DNA from 3 places in the Anaerosporobacter sp. genome. Region 2 is predicted to be linked to each of the others. Evidence: predicted binding sites of a transcription regulator. Region 2 holds the regulator's gene; each other region holds the start of a gene.
The links. The regulator Rex, encoded in region 2, represses fermentation and respiration genes when NADH is low (regulators of the CRP and FNR family bind a similar motif). The targets are predictions, from matches to a motif close to ATTGTTAANTANTTAACAAT.
Positions count from the first base shown of each region.

Region 1 (7,847 bases), on a different contig from region 2:
TTTTGCATAAGATAATACCTCTTCATCTTTAAGTGTTAAATATGCATTTGAGAAGAACCACAAGATTCTACTATTTAAGATACAGCCTTTTACTGCTTCTTTATTCAATTTCAGTTCATAATCTAACCAACCATAAAAACCGCCATATGTATCATCTTTGAGATTTTCCCAAAATGGAAGGATTTTATCATTGAGCATTCGTTTGGCTTCATCTACCAACATTTTTACTCCTCCTTGCTCTTATTATCATAAGTAATAGCTTCGTAAACCCGATTACTATACTACTTAATCACCACTTTCACTAATATTAATCAACAATTTTAGCTTAATTTAATTTTATACTTTACTTAATTTTTAATCACTCTACTATCTTGACTATTTTTATACTATCTTGGCTATTTATTAATTTTATTAAATAATTGTTAATTTATGTGTAATCCCTAATATAAATAACCTGTCTTGCATTCTTATCAAGTATTAGGTATACTGAAATTAAGCTAAAATAATGTAAATAAATTTATTTGTTACAGGAGGATGTTTTTCTATGTCATCATTCATAAAACGTTGGAATAAATCTGTTTTATCACTCCATTCTTCCTATACAGATGCTCATTCTTATCCCAATTTGAATACACGAATTTCATCTAGTAAAGTCTCCAAACAAAGTATTTCATTAACTGATTTGTTTAAGGATACTATCATTCCTTCTCCAACAAAACAAGCTATGCAATCACTTTACTATCTGGAACTATTTATCGAAACCAAACGTAACTTCCCTTTCACTATTGAAATGAGTGGCTTAGACTCTTATCTAATCCTCTATACAAAAAAGGGGAAGTATCGATTAACTTATGAGAATACACAGTACGTAATAGGGGACAATACAATTATTTTTCTTGATTGTACTAACTATCATAAACTTGATTTATTAGAACAATATTGGGATTTTGAGATGGCTTATGTTAACGGTCAACAAGTCAGCTATTATTATCAATTATTCCACGAGAATGGTAATCCTTGTTGTTTTTGCACTTCAAATAATGATAGCATAACAACCTTACATAAGTTGTTTTCTTATGAAGAAAACAATTCTAATACTGTGGAGTTAATACGATCCTCTTTAATAACTTCTTTACTTACAAACTTAATACTAACAAAAGATGCAGATTGTAATCAAGTTACCCATATACCCAATCATATTAAACAAATGATGTCCATTCTACAAAATCGTTATGCCGAAAAACATACACTTGACTCTTTATCTGATGAATTAAATTATAACAAATACAAATTAGCCAAAGATTTTAAACGTTATGTTCATAAATCACCTATTGATTATCTCATTGATCAAAGAATGAAGGTGGCAAAACAGTTACTTGTCACTACGAACAAAACAGTTAATGAGATTGCAGAATCAATTGGGATAACTAACACTCCACATTTTATCCATCTCTTTAAAAACCATACGATGATAACGCCTTTACAATATCGCGAAAAAAAATCACACTATAAAGATTCTATGTAAGTCATAATCTTTATAGTGTGATTTTCTATTCCTTCTAGTATCGGATTTCGATAGGCTTAATTAAAATCAATGTTGAATGTTAAGTAAAATTTGTTCAACCATAACTTACTTGTACTTGTGTCTAAATAAAGTAGATAAGCAAAACTTTGAATAGTGTAGATTAGCTTCTTAGCTGACGTACTATGACTAAGAAACAATAGCGTAACCCCTATAGTACTTCTTAGTGTGTACAGTATAACCTAGGAAGGTGAGGCATGGATGCCGAACCAGCCTGAGCTGAGGCAGGATGCCGAATCGAAGGCGTTTCCGCATCATATGAATCCCCACCCGTACACACATAGAAGTACTTAGGTGTGTAGCGTGTTTCGTGTCATAGTACATCAGCTAAGAAGCTATGAACACGTATTAAAGTTTTGCTTCAATACCTAAACAACACAAGTACTTAAAGATTCCTGCCGTTGTTCATTATGACATCTCGGTACCAATAACCGGAATCTTTAATGATTCTTTTTTGCGTTTCATAATCAACATATACCAGTCCGAATCTCTCTGTATATCCGCAATTCCATTCGAAATTATCCATTAATGACCATTCAAAATATCCCCTAATATCAACGCCATCTTCTTTTGCCCGTCTTAATTCTAATAAATATCGGTTCAAGAAATCAATACGATTAGGATCGTGAACTTTTCCATCTAGTGAAATCGTATCATGGCAAGACATGCCATTCTCAGTTATGAATATTGGCAATTGATATCGTTCATACAAAAACTTCGTTCCCCAATATAGACATTCAGGTGTAACCGGCCAGTTAGTTGAAGTTTTGGTATAACCCGTTTTACGATCCACATATTCAGGAAGACCATCTGCTCCCATCTTGACTTGATACCCATTGTAGATATTCTGTCCATAAAAGTCCAGAGGCTGTGCTATTAGCTTCATATCTTCTTTTGTTATATTAGGTAAAAACTTACTATATTTACGAAGTCCTTCTTCTGGATACTCACCTAATATAACAGGATCACTCCACCAACTAACACTCCAAGTCCAGCGATCCTCTATATCTGGACAACGAAAGAAACATTGTCTTGCTGACTCTATATCTTCAGGTTTTTCACTTGCTGGATAACTAACACCAGCTGTAGGTGCATAACCTACTTGTATCGGTTGTTTTGCATACTCCCTTAGCATTTTAGTTGCCTGTCCATGTGCAAGTAAAGCGTTATGAGCCATCTCAAATAAATCTCTGTTTGGCATCTTAAGCCCTGGTGCATGCTCACCACTAAGAAATCCTAAGCCAATAAAACATTGTGGTTCATTCAAAGTAAAATATTTCGTAACACGATCTGAGAAATATGTTGCAACTACTTTCGCATATTCTCCAAACCACCCAACGATTTCTCGATTTAGCCAACCACCTTTACGATATAATACGTAAGGCAATTCCCAGTGATACAAAGTTATGTACGGTTCAATTCCATTTTCTAATAGGCAGTCTATTAAGTCACTATAGAACCTAATACCTTTCTCATTAATCTTTCCCACTCCGTCTGGCAGAATTCTTGACCAATTAATAGAAAAACGATAGGCACGAACTCCTAATTGTTTCATAATTGCAACATCTTCCCTAAAGCGATTATAATGATCACAAGCAATATCCCCTGTGTGTCCTTCCATTATTTTACCAGGTTCTCTCACATAGATATCCCAGATATCTTCGCCTTTTCCATCCTCTTTATTCGTACCTTCTACTTGATAGGAAGAAGTAGCAACTCCCCATACAAAATTATCTCCAAACGACATATACGTTCCTCCTAGTTACAATATGTACTATCTCACCAAAGCCAATCACTTAACATAATAGTATAAATATGTTTTGAAAAGTAATTATAATATTGTGTTTCTTCTATGTCAACTTGTTTTAAGTTATATTCTCCCTAATAAATCATACTTTAATAGAATTACAATCAGTGTATCAACAAGAAAATCACCAAAAAGGCAGAGATAAAATCTCTGCCTTTTAATATTAACTGAAAGATGTTTTCTGGTTACTTAATATATCTTATTTACCGTAGTAAACTTTTAAATACATTTCTTTCATTTCTGACATTAATGGATATCTTGGGTTAGCACCTGTACATTGATCATCAAATGCTTGCTCAACCATCTTATCTAATGTTTCTAAGAAGTATTTTTCATCTACGCCATATTCAGCGATTGTTTTCTTAATACCAACTTTTGCTTTTAATTCTTCAATAGCTTTTAATAAGTTATCAAATTTCTCTTGATCGTTCTTACCTTGAATTCCAAGGAAGTTAGCACATTCTACATATCTTTCCATACAATGTGGATATTGATATTGAGAGAATGTTCCCATCTTAGTTGGTACATGTACTGCATTGAATTTCATAACTTCTGTAATTAATAATGCATTTGCAACACCATGTGGTAAGTGGTGGAAAGCACCTAATTTATGAGCCATTGAGTGACATACTCCAAGGAATGCATTTGCAAATGCCATACCAGCCATAGTAGAAGCATCAGCCATTTTTTCTCTTGCAACTACGTCAGCTGCGCCATTTTCATATGCACTTGGTAAATAAGCGAAGATATTCTTCATAGATTTAAGTGCAAGACCATCTGTATAATCAGTAGCCATAATTGATGCATACGCTTCTAATGCATGAGTAAGAGCATCGATACCTGAAGCACTTGTTAAACCTTTTGGTTGATCCATCATCATGTCAGCATCAACAATTGACATATTTGGTAATAATTCATAGTCAGCTAATGGGTATTTAACACCAGTTTGCTCATCTGTGATAACTGCGAATGGTGTAACTTCTGAACCTGTACCTGAAGAAGTAGGAACAGCGATGAAGTAAGCTTTTTCACCCATCTTAGGGAATTGGTAAACACGTTTTCTGATATCCATGAAACGCATAGCCATATCCATGAAATCAGCTTCTGGATGTTCGTACATAACCCACATAATCTTACCAGCATCCATTGCAGAACCACCACCGATAGCGATGATACAATCTGGCTCGAATGCTCTCATAGCTTTAGCACCTTCTTTAGCACAAGCTAATGTTGGGTCTGGAGCTACTTCAAAGAATGTAGTATGTTGGATACCCATTTCATCTAATTTATCTGTAACACATTTAGTGTAACCATTTTTGTATAAGAATGAGTCAGTAACGATAAATACTTTTTTCTTGCCCATTACGTTCTTAAGTTCATCAAGAGCTACAGGAAGACAACCTTTCTTAAAGTAAACTTTTTCAGGTGCTCTAAACCAAAGCATATTCTCTCTCCTCTCAGCTACTGTCTTGATGTTAATTAAGTGTTTAACTCCTACGTTTTCAGAAACAGAGTTTCCACCCCATGATCCACAACCAAGAGTTAATGATGGAGCTAATTTGAAGTTGTATAAATCACCGATACCACCTTGTGAAGAAGGAGTATTAACAAGGATTCTACAAGTCTTCATTGCTGCTGCAAATTGATCAATCTTTTCTTTACCAGTTCCAACGTTGATGTAAAGTGAAGATGTATGACCATAACCACCATCAGCTACAAGTACTTCTGCCTTAGCAACTGCTTCATCGAATGATTTAGCTTTGTACATAGCTAATACTGGAGATAATTTTTCATGAGCCATTTCTTCTTCGATAGATACAGATTCAACTTCTGAAATAAGAATCTTAGTTGCTTCTGGTACATCGAATCCAGCTAATTTAGCGATAGTAACTGGTTTTTGACCAACGATTTTAGCGTTAAGAGCGCCGTTGATAAGGATTGTTTTTCTAAGTTTTTCAGTTTCTTCTGGAGTAGTGAAGTAACATCCTCTTTCAGCGAATTCTTTCTTAACTTCTGCGTAGATTTTATCATTAACGATAACTGATTGTTCTGAAGCACAGATCATACCATTATCGAAAGTTTTTGAATGAATTAATGAGTTAACAGCTAATTTAACATCGCAAGATTCGTCCATGATAACTGGAGTATTACCTGCACCAACACCAAGTGCTGGTTTACCTGATGAGTAAGCAGCCTTAACCATACCAGGACCACCTGTAGCTAAGATGATATCTGCACTCTTCATAACTTCGTTAGTTAACTCTAATGAAGGAACATCAATCCAACCAATGATTCCAGCTGGTGCACCTGCTGCTACTGCTGCATCAAGTACAACTTTAGCTGCTGCGATAGTAGAATTCTTAGCACGTGGATGTGGGCTGATGATAATTGCATTTCTTGTTTTTAAAGCGATTAATGTTTTAAAAATTGCTGTTGAAGTTGGATTAGTAGTTGGAATAACTGCTGCGATTAAACCAATTGGTTCAGCAATTTTCTTGATTCCAAAACTAGTATCTTCTTCAATGATACCACAAGTTTTAGTATCTTTATATGCATTGTAAATATATTCAGCTGCGTAGTGGTTTTTGATAACTTTATCTTCTACAATACCCATGCCAGTTTCTTCAACTGCCATTTTTGCAAGAGGTATTCTTTGTTTGTTAGCAGCTGTAGCAGCAGCTAAGAAAATCTTATCTACCTGTTCTTGAGTGTAAGTTGCGAAAATTTTCTGAGCTTCTCTGATTTCATTCATTTTTGCAACTAATGCATCAACGCTGTCAACTAAGCCAGTTGTTTGTACTGTAGCTTGTTCTTCTTTTTTTGCCATTACGATTATCCTCCTAATTTTGAAATCATACTATTACCAGTAGGGATTTCCCTCCGATAGAGTTTCATGGATATAATTCTTAACTACTCAAAATAAAAAATATGTATTTTTATTCTTTTCATTGTTAACTAAATAAATACGTTAAAATATTAACAAGGTTATTTCTGTTGCTGTTTGTTTATCTTTTAACAAGGTTTATTTTATAATGTTGTTAATTATTTGTCAATGTACAGTTTAGTCAAAAATTCGATAATTTTTTTAATTTTTTAGTCATTTTAACAAATTCCTAATATTTGTACTCATACATATCCGTCTAATATAAATTATGCATAATAAAATCAATATATTTTGGTTGTATTGCACAAATTAAAGAGTAAAAATGTAACAAATCACATTCTTACTCTTCTTTTCTATGTTCTATACTCCCATATAAACACCTTCAAACACAGTTTCCGCTGGTCCACGCATAGAAACCATATTCGTTAATTCATTCCACTCTACGTTTAGAATACCACCATCTAAAACTACATCTACCCTCCTATTTGTATAACCGTTCAGAACACTTGCTACTACGCTTGCGCAAGCTCCAGTTCCACAAGCTAGTGTAATCCCAGTTCCTCTCTCCCAAACTCTCATCCGTATTAAATCACTTGTTATAACCTCAACAAATTCAACATTGGTTTTCCTTGGAAACAGATGATACGTCTCAATTTTAGGACCAATCTCTTCTAATTTCACATCATTAACATCTTCAGCAAATAGTATTGTATGAGGATTTCCCATGGAAACACAGGTTATCGTATACTTTACACCGTCTATTTCAATTTCTTCATTTCTTGTTATCTCTTTATCAGATATAACCGGTATCTTATCTGATTGAAGTTCTGGCTTCCCCATCTCCACTGTCACCGATTTAACAATTTCCCCATTTACTTCTAAGAATAATCGTTTAATCCCTGATAATGTTTCAATTAATAAATCTGTTTTTTTAGTTAATTTATTATCATAAACGTACTTTGCAACACACCGGATACCATTCCCACACATCTCTGCTCTTGAGCCATCCGCATTGTACATATCCATCTTGAAGTCAGCAACATCCGATTGTTTAATTAATATCAAACCATCTGCTCCTATTCCTATGTGTTTTTTACTCATCTGTACCGCTAACTGTACCGGATTGTCAACAGTTTCTGTTATGGCATTAATGTATATATAATCATTTCCTAAGCCATGCATCTTAGTAAACTTCATGTATCTACAACCTTTAAATTCTATTATTCTATGTTTATGCTGATATGTACAGGAAGATACTGATATAGCTTTACCTCAATATTTCCTTATAAACCCGCAACACATTATTATGACATATTGCATCTATCTCTGTCGATGTAAATCCAGCTTTTTCAAGGCTATCTACTAACATCTGCATGTAAGAAGCATCTTTGATTTCTAGATCACCATCTATACCATCAAAATCCGTACCTAAACCAATACACTGGATTCCACCAATCTTCTTTAGATGTTTTATATGAGAAATCATCTTATCAATACTAGCATAAGCCTTCCTCTCTTCAGCAATAGGAACTTCATCAAGGAACGACGGACAGAAGTTAATACCTGTTACCCCA
Region 1 covers NZ_CBDLAM010000026.1:15,900-23,746, forward strand. The annotation lists gene ACW2QF_RS04685 (AGE family epimerase/isomerase) at 1-222, opposite strand, end outside; gene ACW2QF_RS04690 (helix-turn-helix transcriptional regulator) at 545-1,525, shown strand; gene ACW2QF_RS04695 (GH1 family beta-glucosidase) at 1,968-3,329, opposite strand; gene adhE (bifunctional acetaldehyde-CoA/alcohol dehydrogenase) at 3,589-6,216, opposite strand; gene dapF (diaminopimelate epimerase) at 6,634-7,470, opposite strand; gene ACW2QF_RS04710 (dipeptidase) at 7,541-7,847, opposite strand, start outside.
Region 1: adhE (bifunctional acetaldehyde-CoA/alcohol dehydrogenase) is a predicted target of Rex. The motif match lies at 6,424-6,443, and genes of this name have one in related genera.

Region 2 (7,847 bases):
GGTAAATAACCCATCAATAATGATGTTTGGCAGTTTACTAATTTCTTTAATAATTTGAATACTTTCTTCCGTATCTTTGAATCCAATACGAGTCATTCCAGTATCAACCTTAATATGAATCTTTGCTTGTTTTCCAAGTGAAACTGCAATATCAGAAAGGCATTTTGCCATATCATATTGGAAAACCGTTTGAATAATATCATATTTTACTAAATCTTCATATTGCTCATGCGGTGTGAAGCCTAATATTAGTATTGGCTTTTCAAATCCTGCCAAACGAAGTTCTATCCCTTCTTCAATAATAGCAACTCCATAAGCATCAACTTTATCCTTCAAAGCAGTTGCTAACGCAACAGCTCCATGTCCATAACCATCCGCTTTAATAACTGCCATGATTTTTGTATTAGCGTTGATATTCCTTCTTACTTCATCAATATTGTTACAGATTGCATCGAGGTTAATACTAGCCTCTACTCTGTAGTATTCTTTCATGAAATCTGCCTCCTTACAATGTCCATATAGGTAACTATTTCTTCCCTACATTCAGTCACTCATGAAGTACTAGTGGAAGTGCTTCAATTATATCACTAGCAATTAAAGAGTAAACACTCTTAATTTCAGCTGCTTTATCACCCGCAAGACCATGTACATATACGCTTAGAGCGGTTGCTTCAAATCGTTCCATACCTTGTGCTAACATTGCTGCTATAATTCCTGTCAAAACATCTCCTGCTCCTGCAGTAGCCATTCCATTGTTTCCAGATAGATTAACATAGCAATGAACGCCATCCGTTACAACTGTTCTAGCATCTTTTAATGCTAACACATATTGTTTCCCTTTTACTGCATTCATCGCAACGGTCAATAGATTCTCCTGAACATTTAAAACTTCACAATCTAACATCCTAGACATTTCCTTAAGATGTGGAGTCACGACTACATTCTCTGGTAAATCAATATCACAATAACATTCTTTCTCGTTATCTTTTGCAATATACTGTGTCTTACCAGCTAACATCGATATAGCATCCGCATCGATAACAATTGGTACCGTTGCATGATTTAATACGATGTCTAATAGATGATCTGCCGCTGCAGAAATTCCAATTCCTGGTCCTATCACAATTGAAGTAGCCCATTGTAATTCTCGTATAATACGGTCCACTTCTAATTTGTTTTTCAAATTAATAGGATCGTATGTTGATAAAATAGCCTCTGGTAATAGGCTTTGGATAATACTACGATTATCTTCCACGGTTAGAACTTTCACAAGTCCTGCCCCTGCACGACATGCTGCCTTAGCAGATAAATAGCAAGCCCCGGACATATTACGAGAGCCTGCTATGATTAGTACCTTACCAAAGGTACCCTTATTCGAATAGTTCTTTCGTAATGGTAAGTGAGATAAATCTTCCTTCCCATAATAAAAAACAGATGGCTTCACATATTCGATTGCCTTTACAGGAAAACCAATATTTGCTACTATTGTTTCACCAGCGTACTCACAGCCAGGATATAAAACTAAACCAATCTTGTTTACACCAAATGTTATTGTATAATCTGCTTTAACTGCAATATTCATAACTTTTCCGTTATCTGCATGAATTCCTGAAGGAATATCAACGGAGAAGACTGTATTATCACATACATTAATTGCTTCTATTGCTTGTTCAAATGCTCCTACAACTGGTTTTGACAAACCAATGCCAAAGATTGCATCTATAATAATAGTATATTCTGATACCTTCACATTGTTATAGACCTTCACGTCCATATTGCGCGCAATAAATAACTGCTGCTTTGTCTGCTCAGAAGCTCTCTTTTCATCCCCAATAATAAGTACATCGGCGTTGTATCCAAGCTCCTTCAACATACGTATTGCAGCGATGCCATCTCCACCATTGTTACCAGTACCACATACTGCTAGAATTCTATCATTTCTAGTTATCTTTGTTTGCATTACTTCAACGATTGCCATTGCCGCCTTTTCCATTAAAACAAGGCTTGGTACACCAATCATATTGCTGGTATACTCATCTATTGCCTTCATCTTTGCAGCATCAACTAAATATCTCATGTTTCTTTCCCTTCTGCTACTACAAAAGCATTTGAATATATGTTCGTATTTGTTATAGATACATGGATTTTTGTAATCCCACGTTCATTTGCAAACTTTAGAGCATTACCATATAATGTAACATAAGGACTCCCGAGTTTGTCTCGAAGCACCTCTATATCTGTCAGTGAGAATCCACATAACCCTGTACCAAATACTTTAGAAACAGCCTCTTTTACAGCAAAATTATCCGAGGCCTTTCTAATATCCTCTCGTATCAGATCAATCTCACGTTTTGTAAAACATCTTTCAAGAAAATGTTCGTTCTTACAAGCTTTCTCTACACGTTCGACTTCAATTAAATCTACACCAATACCAATAATCAACGTTATTCCATCCTTACTCTTTATCATCTAATATATCTAGAACTGCGCTTCCTAGTATATCATGCATATACGAATAAAGTGAACTATTTTCTATTTCTTTATCCTGTTTTTCTAGAATTCTTACTTTTAGTGTCTCCCGTGTTTTACGAATCCATTGATCCGCTTTTTCAATTTCTATTTGATTATGTTTCAATTTTGTATAGCAGACTTTCATGCTTTCGACCATGAGCTCCTCATTTGCTTTTTTAATCTGGTAAGGCATGTCTAGAAGAGTATCATCTGCTTCCTGCATTTTTATGTTAATTTCTTCAATAAACTGATGACTTTTCTCAAGTTTTTTAGCTTTCAACCTTCCAGCTGGAGAATTATCAGTTTCCATATTGGCTACGATTTCACTCATTAATTTCTTCTTGAGTTTTTTCATATCCTTTATATCATTAATCATTTTACCTTGCTGCTTAAGCAAATTATTCAAATTAGTCTCTAGTTGCTTAATAGTTGCAGTCTTCTCATGTTCTGGAATAAGTTGGTACCAGCGATCATCTAGTGTTAGTATTGGAATTTTTTTCCCTTGTAATGCTTCTATAATCTCAATACTCTTGTCCATTTTTCTCGCCATAAAATCTCCCTTTTACACAAATCACTGCGTATTTGTCCGTTACTGTTTTTCTTCATTTTCTTGTTCTTCACGTGCTTTTAAGTTATACGATAGACGCATTAAACTTTCAGCAAGATGAACATTCTCAACCATGATATTCTTTGGTAAATTCAAATCAGTTGGTGCGAAATTCCATATCGCTTTCACTCCCCAGCTTACTAGATCCGATGCAACTTGTGGTGCTTTTGCTTTTGGCATGGTCAATGCCGCAATATGGATACTATTATTCTTCACAAAATCTTCCAGTGTGTCCATCATTCGAATCTCAATCCCTCGTATGGAGATTCCCTCAAGTCTTGGATTCACGTCAAAAATACCTTTGATTACAAAACCTCTTCTTTCAAAGTCCGTATAATTTGCTAATGCCTGTCCTAGATTTCCTGCACCGATAATAATTAAATTGTATTTCCTATCAAGTCCAAGAATCTTTCCTATTTCCGTATAAAGATACTCCACATTATATCCATAGCCTTGTTGTCCGAAACCCCCGAAGTTATTAAGATCCTGTCTAATTTGTGAAGCTGTTACTTGCATCTTCTCGCTAAGCTCTTTTGATGAAATACGAACAACATCATTTTCTAACAACTCACCCAAGTAACGATAGTATCTTGGAAGTCTTTTAATAACTGCTAACGATATCTCTTTTTCGTACACAACGCACCCTCCTTATATCATAACCCTTATTTTCATTATAACTACTCGTTAATTATTTGTCAATTTGAGATGAAATATGCAGTCCTTACCATTTCATGCCTTTTTATTCTCTCTATTATTTTCTCAGCTGATTTTTCTTTTGATTCGATTGCACCAATGAACATACCTATAGATGAATCTTCTTCTTTATTCGTTACTGTCTCAAGCTTTATAATTGACATCTTATTTTCTTTCAACAGTCCAATCATCTCCCCAATAGCTTCTACCCGAGTAACTTCTATATAAATATCAACAGTTAATGATTTTGATGTTATATTTGATTCTACTCCTTGTAGTATCTCCATACTAGCTAGTATGAAACCACAACCTAGAATAGCTCCTTCATAAAAACCAATTCCAATAGCAAGCCCCATACAGGCGCATGCCCATAACCCTGCTGCCGTTGTTAAACCTTTGACATGTTGTTTCGGTGTAACAAGAATTGTCCCTGCTCCAAGGAAACCAATTCCACTAATTACTTGTGCTCCCATTCTTGTAGGGTCCGTGCCCATCTTCAGCACAGATATAATAAATTGGCTGGTAATCATAACCAAAGTCGATCCAATACACACGAGTATATGTGTCCGAAATCCTGCTGGCCTTCCTTTTCTCTCGCGGTCAAAACCGATAATGCCTCCACACAAAAGTGCTAGTAGCATACGTACTATTATTGACAAATAATTAATTTCTCTTAAATTACCGACTATATCAATTCCCATAATACCTCCAAATACATAATGGTATATAGTACCTCTTCTATTTTATTATATAATTTTTCCTTATAAATTGCATCATTTTTCTAAAGAAAATGCGCAAATATCTAGCATTCACACAATAAGTATGATAAAATAACTGTTGATTTTCATGAGCCACTTACCTAGGTCTGCTAAGCAATTTGGACCCAAATTTCTGTATGGACCTACGAAAAAACGCGAAGAAAGGATGACCACAATCATGATTTTATCATGTAACAATATAAATAAATCCTTTGTTGGAAAACAAGTTCTTACTAATGTTTCATTCCACGTGAATGAAGGTGAAAAAACTGCAATTATCGGTGTAAACGGAGCAGGTAAATCTACACTACTTAAAATTATCATTGGTGAAATGAGTGCAGATTCTGGTGATGTTACGTTTGCTAAGGGTGCTACTATGGGTTATCTAGCACAACATCAAGCACTTACTTCGCATCACTCCATCTATGAAGAACTTCTGGAAGTAAAAAAGGATGTTATCGAATTATACGATCGTATGCGTTGTCTAGAACATGATATGAAGGAAGCTTCTGGCGATGAATTAGAATCTATGCTTTCTACTTATGCTAGATTAAATCACGAATTTGAATTGCAAAATGGCTATGCCTACCAAAGTGAAATTACTGGAATTCTAAAAGGTCTCGGATTTACAGAAGAGGAATTTCAAAAATCCATTGATAAGTTATCGGGAGGTCAAAAGACACGTGTTGCCCTTGGTAAATTACTTCTTACTGCACCTGATATCATCTTCTTAGACGAGCCTACCAACCATCTTGATCTAGAATCCATTGCATGGTTAGAAAATTATCTTCTGAACTACCGTGGTGCTGTAGTAATTGTTGCCCATGATCGTTATTTTCTCGATAAAATCGTTACAAAAGTCGTTGAAATTGAATATACCAAATCTCAGATGTACCTTGGCAATTACTCAGAATTTGCAGAGAAGAAAGCTCTCGTTAGAGATGCACAATTAAAGAGTTATCTGAATCAGCAAAAAGAAATCAAACATCAAGAAGAAGTTATTGCAAAGCTTCGTTCTTTCAATCGAGAAAAGTCAATCAAACGTGCGGAGAGCCGTGAGAAGATGCTTGATAAAATTGATCGTATCGAAAAACCAATAATGGAACAACATCGTATCTCTATTAAATTAGAGCCACATAATATAAGTGGGAATGATGTTCTTACTGTAAAATGTCTATCTAAAGCCTTCGGACCAAAGAAGCTCTTCTCCGATTTAGATTTTGAGATTAAACGAGAAGAGAAAGTAGCCATAATCGGTAACAATGGTACTGGTAAAACTACTATATTAAAGATACTAAATGGTTTATTAGATGCAGACTCTGGCGAGATGCGCCTAGGAGCGAAAGTTAAGATTGGTTATTACGATCAGGAACATCAAGTACTATCCCCAGAAAAAACTATCTTTGATGAATTACAAGACACTTATCCAAATCTGACCAACACTGAAGTTCGTAATATTCTTGCTGCGTTCTTATTTACCAATGATGATGTCTTCAAACGTATCAAGGAATTAAGTGGTGGTGAACGTGGACGTGTTTCCCTTGCCAAATTAATGCTATCAGAAGCGAATTTCTTGATCCTTGATGAACCTACGAACCATCTTGACATCGCTTCTAAAGAAATCCTTGAAGATGCCATTAACAGTTATTCTGGAACAGTTTTATATGTGTCACATGACCGTTACTTCATTAACAAAACAGCAACTCGTATTCTAGACTTAACGAATAACCAGTTACTTAACTATATAGGTAACTACGATTATTATGTAGAGAAAAAACCAGAAGTGGAACGTATGTATCTTGGCGCTAATTCCATAAATACATCTAATACAACAACTTCTACTTCATCAGGTACATCTTCCGTTCAAACAGAATCGGCTACGGACACGTCAGAAACCAAGCTAGATTGGAAGCAACAAAAAGAACAACAAGCAAAAGAAAGAAAACGTCAGAATGAGCTTAAGAAAGTTGAAGATGAAATCAGTGCTTGCGAAACAAGAAACGATGAGATTGACCAACTTCTAACTCTTGAAGAAGTTTATACAGATGTACCAAGATTAATGGAACTAAATAATGAAAAGAAATCAATTGAAGAACGATTAGAAGAACTCCTAGAACAATGGGAAGAACTTTCGATGTAGATAAAAAGGTGCTGTCGCAAAACTTCTACTAAGAATCAGAATAAACAGTTGCATTAAAGATTATCCTAAAGTTTTTAAACTAAAAGCTTTATGCTAGTTTCTTCTAGCAACTGTTTACTCAGATTCTATGTAAGTAAATTCATGTGACAGCTACAAAATCTTTTTGAACAAAGTACAAAGCCGTTGTATATGTAAGTATGCTATAAAGAATTACTCCTTCAGATACATCTGCAATTTATCAACAATTGCCTGTGCTGCTTCATGTGCATCAATCTTTCCATCTGCATAATCTTGTGAATTTGCGATAAATACATCTAACATATATTGATTTTGGTTACCTTCGTTGTATACGTTCTCACACATTAATTCAAGTAAATCGATTGTTCTATCATCGGGCCAACCATAAGGAACCTTAACTGTTTTTCCATTTTCATCAATTGTATCCCATGTCCATTGTCGATCCTGTTGTTTTTCCTTATCGTTCTTTCTGTTCTCAAATGCTTTCTTATTCACAGGGAATCCCGTTTGCATATCATTCTCCTGCATTTTCACTGATAATAGACATGTTATAAATTCCTTAGCCAAATCAATATTCTTAGAATTCTTATTGATACTTAAAGAACTAACTGGATAAAAGGTTTGATTCAATACACTTATATCTCCCCCGATATATTTCACAAGTCCAGACGGTAGTCCAATATCATAAAATCCAGTGCCTTCTTCATATGCCATCTGTAGCCCTTCAGTTACTTTGCAACTAAAATAGTAATTAAAATAATCATCTACAGATTCCTCTTTCAATGTATCGTATTCTCCTAATTGATAAATTACATTTAAATTTGTTAAGAATTTCTCTATCTTATCCTCATCTGCTTCATTATGACTAATCAATTGATTCAAATACACTGGTAAGAAGTGTTGCATCAATGTTTCCCAGGATTGACTTCCAAATCCCATAGGATCATTGTATTTCTTCACATATTCTACGATTCCTTCTAATGAAGTTGCATAATTGGTTGCTTCCTTATGTGATAGTATTAATGGTATCTTAATATTAACTGGGAACGTATAATAACTTCCATCTTCCTGTTTATAAAATGCCCCCATATTCTCAAACAGTTCTCCTTGATCCACCAAC
Region 2 covers NZ_CBDLAM010000010.1:21,679-29,525, reverse strand. The annotation lists gene alr (alanine racemase) at 1-492, opposite strand, end outside; gene ACW2QF_RS02070 (NAD(P)H-hydrate dehydratase) at 548-2,077, opposite strand; gene acpS (holo-ACP synthase) at 2,074-2,469, opposite strand; gene ACW2QF_RS02060 (hypothetical protein) at 2,456-3,061, opposite strand; gene ACW2QF_RS02055 (redox-sensing transcriptional repressor Rex) at 3,101-3,754, opposite strand; gene ACW2QF_RS02050 (MgtC/SapB family protein) at 3,814-4,512, opposite strand; gene abc-f (ribosomal protection-like ABC-F family protein) at 4,748-6,709, shown strand; gene ACW2QF_RS02040 (extracellular solute-binding protein) at 6,920-7,847, opposite strand, start outside.

Region 3 (7,847 bases), on a different contig from region 2:
TTATGTTCATGTAATGAATGTACCGAATTCACATAGCAGACGTATTCGATTAAAAGGTCTTCAAGAAGATGCATTATATGCTTGGGAAGGAACTGATTTCGTATTAACGGGAGCTGCTTACATGAATGCAGGAATTCTAATCAACCAAAAGTGGGGAGATTACCAATCAACACTCATTCATCTTGTTCGTCAGTAATTACTTTTGTAGTATAGTTTGGAGTAAGAGTATGGTAGATAAGGATCGTTTTGATACAGTTTGTGATATGGTGGTTAATTCTGTTGCAACAAGAGAAGGAATTGGAACATTAAGTGAGAAAACGTTACATTCTGTATTGAAGAATTATTATGAGCCAGATAACAGCAAACAGGAGATCAAGATTGGAGCTAAAGTTGCTGATATCTTCAATGAAGCTGGTATTATTGAGATACAAACAAAACAATTTAATAAGCTTAGAGGAAAATTAAGTGTCTTTTTACCAAAGCATCCAGTTACTATTGTATATCCAATTGCTTGTTGCAAGTGGATATGTTGGATAGATGAGACAACGGGAGAAGTAAGCCCTAGAAGAAAATCTCCAAAAAAGGGGAAGCCTCATCAGATCTTTGTTGAACTATATAAAATTAAAGAATATCTGGACAATCCTAATCTTCGTCTTAGAATTGTTATGGTTGAAGTGGAGGAATATCGTTTCCTTAATGGGTGGAGTAGGGACCGTAAGAAAGGATCTAGTTGTAGTGATCGAATACCTATCGGTCTTGAAGAAGAGATTACGATCAATGCTGTATCGGATTACCGTAAGATGATTCCGAAAGAATTACCAGAACAGTTTACTACGAAAGATTATTCCAAGATAGCAAAGGTATCAATAACATTAGCACAGGTATCTTTAAATGTAATGTGTAGTGTAGGAGTAATCAATTTTGTTGGAAAGCAAGGTAGACTTAAGCTATATGAACGTGGTTATGAAGATGTAGTGTGAAGAAGATGTTAATCAGAATTATATAGAATTATATAAAGGCGTTGTTAACTAAGAATTCGAAGAAGGTGCCTATGGCGAACATGAAATGTACGTCATTGGCACCTTTCTTGAATTGTTTTTCTCCGGTGCATAAATGGTTTATTTGATTAATTGGAATACGTCTTTTAATGCAGGATAAAGCTTAGTAAATTTTTCATACTGCCTGTTATAGGCAGATACTAATTCAGCATCTGGTTCAATAGAATCCACAACTTGAATCAATTTGCTAGTTGCTTCTTCAACCGTAGCATATTCTTTACAACCCACACAAGCAAGGATAGCAGCTCCGAAAGCAGGGCCTTCTTCACTATTAATTGTGTCTACGGTAACGTTCATAACGTTAGCAATAATCTTTTTCCACAAAGGACTCTTTGCGCCACCGCCATTAATACGAGTACGTTCGATTATTACACCAAGAGAACGTGCAATCTCTAGACAGTCTCTTAAGGAATAAGCAACACCTTCTAGTACAGCTTGTGTCATATCAGCCCTTGATGTATTCATAGTCATTCCGATGAAAGTACCTCTAGCATCTGGATTGTTATGAGGAGTTCTTTCTCCCATTAGATATGGTAAGAAAAATACGTTATTTTCCCCTAGTTTAATAATCTCTTTTTGCTCAGTAGCATAATCTTTCGTTCCGATAATTTCGTCCATCCACCATTTATTAGAGGCAGCAGCACTAAGAGTAACACCCATAAGGTGATATTTTCTATCAGCATGAGCAAAGGAGTGTAATGCGTTGTTATCGTCTACAGCGAAGTTCTTACTTGCGATGAATACAACACCAGATGTGCCAAGTGAGATATTACACATTCCATCACCAACGGTACCAGTACCAACTGCAGCAACAGCTTGATCGCCACCACCAATAATAACTTTAACAGTAGAAGGAAAGTTTAATTCAGTAGCGACAGACTCTTTCATCGTTCCAATAACATCAGAGCTTTCATATATCTTTGCTAATTGGCTTTCGTTTAAGCCAAGGATTTGAATCATTTCTTTGGACCAACATTTATTCTTAACATCAAGTAGTAGCATACCAGAGGCATCTGAGACATCTGTACAGTGATTTCCTGTTAATCGATAGGCCAAGTAATCTTTTGGTAGCATAATTCTCTCAATTCGTGAGAAGTTATCAGGTTCATTATTCTTAACCCATAGAATCTTAGGAGCAGTAAAACCAGTAAGAGCTACATTTGCTGTATATTCTGATAATTTGTCTCTTCCGATTTTATTGTTTAAGTAGTCACACTCTTTTTGAGTACGGCCATCATTCCATAAGATTGCTGGACGAATAACTTGATCATCTTTATCAAGAATAACGAGTCCATGCATTTGACCGCTGAAACTTAACCCACTAATTAATGTAGTGTCGCATTCAGCAGTTAATTCTTTCAAACCTGCAATTGTTGCATTGTACCAATCTTCTGGGTTTTGTTCTGACCATCCTGTTTGTGGGAAGAAAATTGGATATTCTTTTGAAACAATCTTTTTAATATCCCCTGCCTCGTCCATAAGTAGAAGTTTGACTGCTGATGTACCTAAATCAATACCGATATATAACATGTAAATACCTCATCCTTTCTATACGGTGGTGCTATGTACTATTTGTTTAATGATTAAACTATATACTTAACATACTATAAAACTGACAGTTTGTCAATGAATATAGGAGATAGGTTTATGCATATTGCTTAAAAAATGGAGTGTTAAATAATCAATATTGTAGTTTGGTTTTGGCTACCAGTGTATTAACGTATAAAACAAAAAGATTACCATAGAAGTGAGAGGTAAACTACAATAGCATAGTTTTGGGGAAACACTTCATATGATAATCTTTTTCAATATATAAGCTAAGGGGGGAGGAGTTATATATTATTATTTGTTTTGTTTCTTACTTTCCGAAATATCTGTTTAATAAACCTTCGAAAGCTTTGCCATGTCTAGCTTCATCTCTTGCCATTTCATGAACTGTATCATGGATTGCATCAAGATTAGCTTCTTTAGCACGTTTAGCAAGATCGAATTTACCAGCTGTAGCACCATTTTCAGCAGCGACTCTTAATTCAAGATTCTTCTTAGTGCTGTCAGTTACAACCTCACCTAATAATTCAGCAAATCTAGAAGCGTGATCTGCTTCTTCATAAGCAGCTTTCTCGTAGTATAAACCAATTTCTGGATATCCTTCTCTATGAGCAACACGTGCCATAGCAAGATACATACCAACTTCAGTGCATTCGCCAGTGAAGTTATCTCTTAAGTCTTTAAGGATGTCTTCGCTAACACCTTGAGCAACACCTAAAACATGTTCAGCAGCCCAAGTCATTTCACTTGATTGTTCTGTAAATTTATCAGCACCTACGCCACAGATTGGACATTTTTCTGGAGCTGATTCTCCTTCATGTACATAACCACAGATTTGACAAACAAATTTCTTCATTATTATCTCCTTTTCTTGCTTCAAAGTTTTTAAAATATAATTTTTTGATAAAAATAGTAATCATTACTGATATTGAATATGATACTCTAATTGAGAAACTTTGTCAAGTATATTTTCGATTATTTTTAAAATTATTTAAAATATTCAAAAGAGTAGGATAAATGAAGTTGTATAATATATAAAACACATAAAATGGCCTCAAAAGCGAATCTATGTAAGAGATGTCTCACATATGCGCCTTTGAGGCCATTTTATATATTAATTGTAAAAAAAATTATTCTGATTTCATGCAATTTTCGCAAGTTCCGTAAAAATAAACAGAATGACTATTGATTTTACCTGGAAATGACGCGTTAGCAATGGTATTGATGTGTTCAATAGAATCTATATTAAGATCTATAATATCACCACATTCATCACAAATAAAATGGTAATGATGTTGTTTATTACCATCAAAACGATCACTTCCATCACCACAAGAAACCTTTATAATTTCACCATGCTCAGCTAAGAGATTAAGATTACGATAAACAGTACCTAAACTAATATTGGGATATGTCTTTTTAATATTCATATAAACCATATCAGCAGTTGGATGGCAGGTAGTGTTTGCAAGATACTCCTTAATAGCTTCTCGCTGTCTGCTATATTTTAAGTTAGCCATAAGTAACCTCCCCTCAAGATAATAGTAATTGTTATCATTATAATTTGATTCAAATCAAATGTCAAGCAAAATTATTAATTAATACTAAATAAATACAATAGATTTCAAATCAAGTATTATAGTAGTTGAAATACAATGCCTTGATAGGAGGTGATTCGACATTATATACAAAAAAAGTATTATAAATAAAGTAGATACAAAAGACTTCACTAATATGTTTACAATGATTGGAATAATTGATATAATATATATATTAAACTTACTTGATAAAAGTTTAACAAATAGTACAAAATAGACAAAGGAGAGACTTGGAAAAGAAAAACATTCTCAGTTGATGGACTAGTTGTTGTGACTCTTTAGTTCCAAACACTATATAGTGAGACTAATTATACTATTATTAGGAGGTGTAAGCGACATGGCAATGGATAGTTTGTCAAAGGAGAAATACGAAGAATTAGGTGCATACATAGATTCTCTTCCTTCTAAAAAAGGAGAACTAATTCGCGTACTTCATCGCGCACAGGGGATTTTCGGGTATCTTCCTAAAGAGGTCCAATTCTTTGTAGCGAGAAAGATGGATGTACCTACGTCTAAAGTTTATGGAGTGGTAACATTTTATTCGTATTTTTCAATGATTCCAAAAGGTGAACATAATATATCTGTTTGTCTAGGTACTGCTTGTTATGTTAGAGGAGCGGAACCAGTTTTAGAAGAATTCCAAAAACAGTTGGGTATATCCTGTAATGAAACGACTGCAGATGGCAAATTTTCATTAAATGCGCTTCGTTGCGTTGGAGCTTGTGGTTTAGCACCAGTTGTCATGGTTGGTGACAAGGTTTACGGTAGAGTAACGAAGGATATGGTAAAAGACATATTGGCTGAATATTGATTTATTATGATAGTTCAATATTCGGTGTTTTTTGTGCGTAAAAGTACAGAAAAGGCATGACAATCAAGGAAGTCATATGGCGATTTGTGCTTCACTAAAGTCGCTAGACTTTGAAAGGAGTAAGTATTTATATGGCAAAAATTAATACTTTAGAAGAACTTTGTGAAGTTAAGGCCAAAGCATTAGAAGCGCAGAAAAATCAGAAAATTACTATTTTAGTTTGTGGGGGAACGGGATGTAAATCTTCAAATTCCAGTTTAATTGTTGAAAATTTGGAAGAAGAACTAGCTGCTGAAAATCTTACGGAACGAGTTACTGTTTTGATGACGGGGTGTTTTGGTTTCTGTGAAAAGGGACCAATTGTGAAGATACTTCCAGATAATACATTTTATACGGAAGTGACACCTGAAGATGCTAAGGAAATTGTTAGAAGCCATATTGTGAATGGCGAGAAGGTAGAGAGACTTTTATATAAAGATCAAATTACCGGAGAATCAATTCCTGATTCAAAACATATGAATTTTTATAAGAAACAGATGCGTATTGCATTAAGAAATTGCGGATATATTGATCCAGGTGAAATATCGCAATACATAAGAGAAGACGGGTATCAAGCCCTTGCAAAATGCCTAACGACTATGGAACCAAAAGAAGTCATTCAAATCGTGAAGGACTCAGGGCTTCGTGGTAGAGGAGGAGCGGGTTTCCCTACGGGACTTAAATGGGAGATTGCTAGTCGTTATGATGCAGATGTAAAATATGTTGTTTGTAATGCTGATGAGGGCGACCCAGGTGCCTTCATGGATCGTTCTATCCTTGAAGGTGATCCACATAGTGTTGTTGAAGCAATGGCTATTTGTGGATACGCAATCAATGCAAGTAAGGGGCGTGTGTATATCCGTGCGGAATATCCACTTGCAATAACAAGGCTTGAAAACGCAATAGAATCAGCAAGAGCCCATGGATTGTTAGGAGACAATATTCTTGGAACGAATTTTAGTTTTGATATTGAAATTACTTTTGGAGCAGGAGCATTCGTATGTGGTGAAGAAACTGCATTATTGCACTCTATGGAAGGAAGTCGTGGAGAGCCTACAACAAAACCTCCATTCCCGGCTGAGAGTGGTTTCTTTGAGAAACCTACCAATGTAAACAATGTTGAAACCTATGCCAACATTGCTCAGATTATATTAAATGGTGCAGAGTGGTATCGTTCCATTGGTACAGAAAAATCAGCAGGTACCAAGGTATTTGCTTTAGCAGGTAAGATTAATAATGTAGGATTAATTGAAGTTCCTATGGGTATTACACTTCGTGAAGTTATATTTGATATAGGTGGAGGTATTAAAGACGGAAAGAAGTTCAAAGCAGTTCAAACAGGAGGACCTTCTGGAGGGTGTTTAACAGAGAAGGACTTAGATACTCCAATTGATTTTGATAACTTAGTAGCAAAAGGTTCAATGATGGGATCTGGTGGTATGATTGTTATGGATGAAGATAGCTGTATGCCAGCAGTTGCTAAGTTTTATCTAGAATTTACACAAGAAGAATCTTGTGGAAAGTGTACACCATGTCGCGTGGGTACAACAAGGTTATTAGAATTGCTTACTATGATCTGTGAAGGTAAGGGTGAGATGAAACATCTTGAAGAACTCAAAGACCTTAGTCAGGTTATTAAGGATACTGCACTGTGTGGTTTAGGGCAGACAGCACCAAATCCAGTATTATCAACACTTGATGCATTCTATGATGAGTATGTAGCGCATGTAGTTGATAAGAAATGTCCAGCAGGAGTATGTCGTAAACTATTGTCCTATAAGATTGATGAGGATAAGTGTAAAGGCTGTACTTTATGTGCAAGAACTTGTCCTAATAATGCAATTGAAGGGAAAGTTAAGGAGCCACATGTTATTCACCTTGAATTATGTATCAAGTGTGGAGCTTGTATGGAAAAATGTAAATTCGGTGCGATATCAAAAGGCTGATTAAGGAAAGGAGTGATTTGAGTTGGCAGACAATAATACAATCAATGTAGTAATAGATGGAAAGCAAGTAAGCACTGCCGTAGGTAGTACAATACTAGATGCAGCAAAGAGCATTGGTATTGATATACCAACAATGTGTTATATGAAATTACATAACACAGAGTATAAATGTCAACCAGCTTCCTGTCGTGTTTGTGTTGTTGAAGTGGAGGGAAGAAGAAATCTATGTCCTGCATGTGCAACACCAGTAATGGAAGGAATGGTTATTAATACTAGCAGTATGCGTGTTTTACATGCACGTAAGATGGTTATTGAGTTAATGATATCCGATCATCCGAATGATTGCTTAACGTGCTCCAAATCTGGTAAGTGTGAACTTCAGGATTTAGCCAGAAAAGCAGGTGTGGTAGACATTCCTCTTTCAGGAAAAGCACAATCTGAATATGAAGTGCAGATAAGTAAAGCAATCGTACGTGATATGTCCAAATGTATTATGTGCAGACGTTGTGAGAAGATGTGCTCCGATATTCAATCTGTTCATGCGTTATCAGGTGTAGATCGTGGATTTGAAGCTGTTGTTGGAACTGCATTTGGTGAGTCCTTAGATAATACGGTTTGTGTTGGTTGTGGGCAATGTGTAGCTGTCTGTCCAGTTGGTGCACTTATGGAAAAAGACGATACGGATAAGGTGATCAAAGCACTTGCTGATCCTGCTATGACAGTAGTAGTTCAGACAGCACCAGCTACGAGGGTAGCAATTGGTGAAGAGTTTGGAATGGAACCCGGAACGGATGCAACTGGAAAAATGGTTACTGCACTGAAAAACCTTGGTGCAGATTATGTATTT
Region 3 covers NZ_CBDLAM010000005.1:6,457-14,303, reverse strand. The annotation lists gene ACW2QF_RS01105 (alpha-galactosidase) at 1-196, shown strand, start outside; gene ACW2QF_RS01100 (hypothetical protein) at 228-980, shown strand; gene xylB (xylulokinase) at 1,119-2,588, opposite strand; gene ACW2QF_RS01090 (NADH peroxidase) at 2,917-3,462, opposite strand; gene ACW2QF_RS01085 (Fur family transcriptional regulator) at 3,737-4,126, opposite strand; gene ACW2QF_RS01080 (NADH-quinone oxidoreductase subunit NuoE family protein) at 4,542-5,015, shown strand; gene ACW2QF_RS01075 (NADH-ubiquinone oxidoreductase-F iron-sulfur binding region domain-containing protein) at 5,147-7,000, shown strand; gene ACW2QF_RS01070 (NADH-dependent [FeFe] hydrogenase, group A6) at 7,023-7,847, shown strand, end outside.
Region 3: ACW2QF_RS01080 (NADH-quinone oxidoreductase subunit NuoE family protein) is a predicted target of Rex. The motif match lies at 4,389-4,408, and genes of this name have one in related genera.